Regions from separate parts of the Sinorhizobium sp. 22678 genome, predicted to be linked through region 2. Evidence: riboswitches for the same ligand, from Rfam matches in the RefSeq annotation. Region 2 holds a riboswitch; the other holds the start of a gene.
What was found. A riboswitch is a leader RNA that binds a small molecule or an ion and turns the genes downstream of it on or off. The one in region 2 is predicted to bind S-adenosylmethionine.

Region 1 (2,383 bases), on a different contig from region 2:
TGTTGGAGATCCGGATGATTTCAAGCGCGTTCTGCAGGGCGAAGGCTGCTTCCTTGCCGCCCTTGAGCTCGAAGGCGACCAGCGTCGAGCCGCCGCTCATCTGCTTCGCAATGATGTCGGCCTGCGGGTGATCCTTGCGGCCCGGATAGATGACGCGGGCGACCTGCGGCTGCTCCGCGAGGAAATCGGCGATGCGGCGGGCGCTTTCGGTCTGCTGCTTGACGCGGAGCGGCAGCGTCTCGATCCCCTTCAGCAGCGTCCAGGCGTTGAAGGGCGACATGGCCGGGCCGGTGTGACGGAAATAGTCGTGCAGGTTCTCGTCGATCCACTGCTTGTCGGAGAGCACCACGCCGCCGAGGCAGCGCCCCTGGCCGTCGATGTGTTTCGTCGCGGAATAGACGACGACATGGGCGCCAAGCTCCAGCGGTTTCTGGAACAGCGGCGTCGCGAAGACGTTGTCGACCACCACCTTGGCGCCGATCTGATCGGCGAGCTTGGCGACGCCGGCGATGTCGATCACTTCAAGCGTCGGGTTGGTCGGGCTTTCGAGGAAGAAGACCTTGGTGTTCGGACGTACCGCGTCTTCCCAGTTCTTGAGATCGCGACCGTCGACCAGGGTGCACTCGACGCCGTATTTCGGCGCCAGCGTTTCCACGACCCAGCGGCAGGAGCCGAAGAGCGCCCGGGCCGCGACGATGTGGTCGCCCGCCTTCACCTGGCACAGGATTGCCGCGGAAACCGCCGCCATGCCGGAGGCTGTGGCGCGCGCGTCTTCCGCCCCTTCGAGCATGCACATGCGCTTCTCGAACATGTCGTTGGTCGGACTGCCGTAGCGCGCATAGATGAAACCGTCGGTCTCGCCCTTGAACCGGGCCTCCGCCGCTTCGGAGCTGTCGTAGACGAAGCCCTGCGTCAGAAAGATTGCTTCGGAGGTCTCGCCGTACTGGGAGCGGAGCGTTCCGCCGTGGACGAGTTGGGTTGCCGGGCGCCAATTCTTGCTCATGAGAACGTCACTTTCAAAAACAAAAAAACCGGCCGCGAAACGACCGGTTTGACACCCGGCCTTTTTAGCTACTTGTTTAACGTGGCTGCAAGCCGACCGGCCAAATCACCACGGGATAAAGCTCCAATACTGCCTGGCCGCGCTTGCGTCAATTCCCGGAGTTTGGTTTTGTCTGGCAACTGTAAATGAGGATCGGAATGGGGCGCGACACAGGGATTTTGGCCGACCGCGCAATTGCAGCGCTGTATGCCTCGGGACAACTGAAGAGCGAGAAGGCGCTGGATGATGACCAGATTCAGCCGGCCAGCCTCGATCTTCGCCTTGGATCCAAGGCGTTCCGCGTCCGGGCGAGCTTCATGCCCGGCCCTTCGCATCTGGTCGCCGACAAGCTCGACCGGCTCAAGCTGCATGTCGTCGATCTGAGCGAAGGCGCCGTGCTTGAGACCGGCTGCGTCTACATCGTGCCGCTGATGGAAAGCCTGTCGCTGCCGGCAGACATGTCGGCCTCCGCCAATCCGAAGAGCTCGACCGGCCGGCTGGATATCTTCACACGCGTGATTACCGACCGGGCGCAGGAGTTCGACAAGATCCCGGCGGGCTACAGCGGACCGCTCTATCTCGAAATCAGCCCGCGAACCTTTCCGATCGTCGTCAGGCGCGGTTCGCGGCTTTCGCAGATACGCTTCCGCATAGGCCACTCGGTTCTTTCCGAGCAGGAACTGCTGGCCTTGCACGAAAGCGACGTGCTCGTCGCCAGTGACCGGCCGAACGTTTCCGGCGGCGGCATTGCCCTTTCCATCGATCTCAAGGGTACCGGGCCGGACGGCCTGATCGGCTACCGCGGCAAGCATCACACATCGGTGGTCGATGTCGACAAGAAAGCCCAGCATGCCGTTTTCGACTTCTGGGAGCCGCTCTACAGCCGCGGCCGCGACGATCTCGTGCTCGACCCGGACGAGTTCTATATCCTCGTGTCGCGCGAAGCCGTCCATGTGCCGCCGCGCTATGCCGCCGAAATGACACCCTTCGACCCGCTCGTGGGCGAGTTCCGCGTCCATTATGCCGGCTTTTTCGATCCCGGCTTCGGCCATGCGTCGGCCGGCGGCAGCGGCAGCCGGGCGGTGCTCGAGGTCCGCAGCCACGAGGTACCGTTCATTCTGGAGCACGGGCAGATCGTCGGCCGTCTCGTCTACGAGCACATGCTGGAACGTCCGGAGGGACTTTACGGCCTCGATCTCGGCTCCAATTATCAGGCGCAGGGGCTCAAGCTCTCCAAGCATTTTCGCGCCGAGTGAGCATTGTGCTTGACAGATCGCGGCTGTTGAGGAAATTTCCGGTTCTGTCGCGGGTGTAGTTCAGTGGTAGAACGCCAGCTTCCCA
Region 2 (2,383 bases):
CGCCGACATCTTCTACAACAACTGTTTCAAGAACGGCATCCTGCCCATCGTCGTCAGCCAGGAAGACCTCGACAAGCTGATGGATGACGCCAGCCGCGGCTCCAATGCCATTCTCACGGTCGATCTCGAAGCGCAGGAGATCACCGGTCCGGACGGCGGCTCGATCAAGTTCGAGGTCGATGCCTTCAAGCGCCACTGCCTGCTGAACGGCCTCGACGATATCGGCCTCACGCTCGAAAAAGGCCGCTCCATCGACAATTACGAGAAGGCGACCGCCGCTTCCCGCCCCTGGGCATGAGCTGTCGGATGACGCGCAAGCTCATCTCGTCCGGTTCGCCCTTCGAAAAGACGGCAGGCTATTCGCGTGCCGTCGCAAAGGGCGACTGGTGCTTCGTCTCCGGCACGACCGGCTACGACTACGCCACCATGACCATGCCGGAAACGGTGGAGGAACAGGCCCGCAACTGCCTGAAGACGATCGAAGGCGCCCTGAAAGAAGCCGGCTTCTCGCTGTCGGACGTCGTTCGCAACCACTACTACGTCACCGATGCCAGCTTTGCCGACCGCGTATTCCCGATCTTCGGCGAGACCTTCGGCGAGATCCGCCCGGCCGCGACGATGATCGTCTGCGACCTCATCCGCCCGGAAATGCTGATCGAGATCGAGGTTACGGCATTTCGGGGATAAGGCCGCCCCGACGCCGGCGAATCCTTTTTCATTGACCGCGCGGCCCTCCTCGCGCTATCTACGATCCGTGGTGATTTGGCCGGCCGGCTTGCAGCCACGTTAAAGAAGTCGCTAAAGGGCCGAGGGAACAATGGATTTCCGAGGACCGGTCGCGATCGTTTCGCCGCCGGTTTTTTTGTATTGATCGAGTGGACGCCCATGCCCATCAAGATACCCGATACGCTGCCCGCCTTCGAAACTCTCGTCCACGAGGGTGTGCGGCTGATGACCGAGACCGAGGCGGTCCGCCAGGACATCCGGCCGCTGCAGATCGGGCTCTTGAACCTGATGCCCAACAAGATCAAGACCGAGATCCAGATGGCGCGGCTGATCGGCGCCACGCCGCTTCAGGTCGAATTGACGCTGGTCCGCGTCAACGGCCACCGGCCGAAGAACACGCCCGAAGAACATCTGCTCGCCTTTTACGAGACCTTCGAGGAAGTGGAGGCCCGTAAGTTCGACGGCTTCATCATCACCGGCGCGCCGATCGAGACGCTCGAATACGAAGAGGTCACCTACTGGAAGGAGCTGCAGCGCATCTTCGATTGGACGACGACCAACGTCCATTCGACGCTGAACGTCTGCTGGGGCGGGATGGCTGCGATCTACCATTTCCACGGTGTTCCGAAATATCCGCTGAAGGAAAAAGCCTTCGGCGTCTACCGCCACCAGAACCTGCAGCCCTCTTCGGTCTATCTGAACGGCTTTTCCGACGATTTCGCCGTGCCCGTTTCGCGCTGGACCGAGGTGCGCCGCGCCGATATCGACCGGGTGCCGGATCTCGAAATCCTGATGGAATCAAAGGAAGTGGGCGTCTGCCTCGTGCACGAGAAGAAAGGCAACCGGCTCTACATGTTCAATCACGTCGAATATGATTCGACGTCCCTGTCGGAGGAATATTTCCGCGACGTCGATGCCGGCGTGCCGATCAAGCTGCCGCACGACTATTTCCCGCACAATGACTCCGCACTTCCGCCGCAGAACCGCTGGCGAAGCCATGCACATCTCTTCTTCGGCAACTGGATCAACGAGATTTACCAGACGACGCCCTACGAGCTGGCGAAGATCGGAACCGAAGCGCGTTGACGTAAAAAGTATGACTTTCCGGTTGCCGCCTCGGCGGAAATGCAGCAGGTTGACTCCGACTCGCGGAAATGGGGAGATGCATGGGAACAGACACGGAAATCTTCGGGCACCTGCCCTCCGGCGAGCCCGTACAGCGCGTGACGCTTCAGGGCGGCGGGCTGACGGCGTCGGTGATCACATGGGGCTCGGTCATCCAGGATCTTCGGCTCGAAGGCCATGCAGCCCCGCTCGTGCTCGGCTTCGAGGATTTCGAAAGCTATCCGGCCCATTCCTCCTATTTCGGCGCGACGCCCGGGCGCAACGCCAACCGCATCGGCGGTGGCCGCTTCGTGCTCGAAGGCAAGGCCTATCAACTCGAGCTCAATGAGAAGGGCGCCACGCATCTCCACGGCGGCAGCGACAATATCGCCAAGCGCAACTGGTCGATCCTCAGGCGGGCCGAAGACAGCGTAACGCTCGAGATCACCGATCCGGACGGCCGCGCCGGCTACCCGGGCAATTGTACGATCACCTGCACCTACACGCTGAAACCGGGCGGCACGCTCAACGTCGTCTACGAAACTGAGACCGA

Region 1: linked by a shared signal. The riboswitch ahead of ACTJKL_RS25070 (O-succinylhomoserine sulfhydrylase) and the one ahead of metA (homoserine O-acetyltransferase MetA) in region 2 are both predicted to bind S-adenosylmethionine.

Annotation. Positions count from the first base shown of each region.
Region 1 is NZ_JBQEMS010000021.1:79,774-82,156, forward strand. It holds gene ACTJKL_RS25070 (O-succinylhomoserine sulfhydrylase) at 1-1,003, opposite strand, end outside; SAM riboswitch at 1,047-1,125, opposite strand; gene ACTJKL_RS25075 (2'-deoxycytidine 5'-triphosphate deaminase) at 1,201-2,298, shown strand; tRNA gene ACTJKL_RS25080 (tRNA-Gly) at 2,348-2,383, shown strand, end outside.
Region 2 is NZ_JBQEMS010000009.1:2,531-4,913, forward strand. It holds gene leuD (3-isopropylmalate dehydratase small subunit) at 1-298, shown strand, start outside; gene ACTJKL_RS14995 (RidA family protein) at 307-687, shown strand; SAM riboswitch at 745-822, shown strand; gene metA (homoserine O-acetyltransferase MetA) at 886-1,812, shown strand; gene ACTJKL_RS15005 (aldose epimerase family protein) at 1,893-2,383, shown strand, end outside.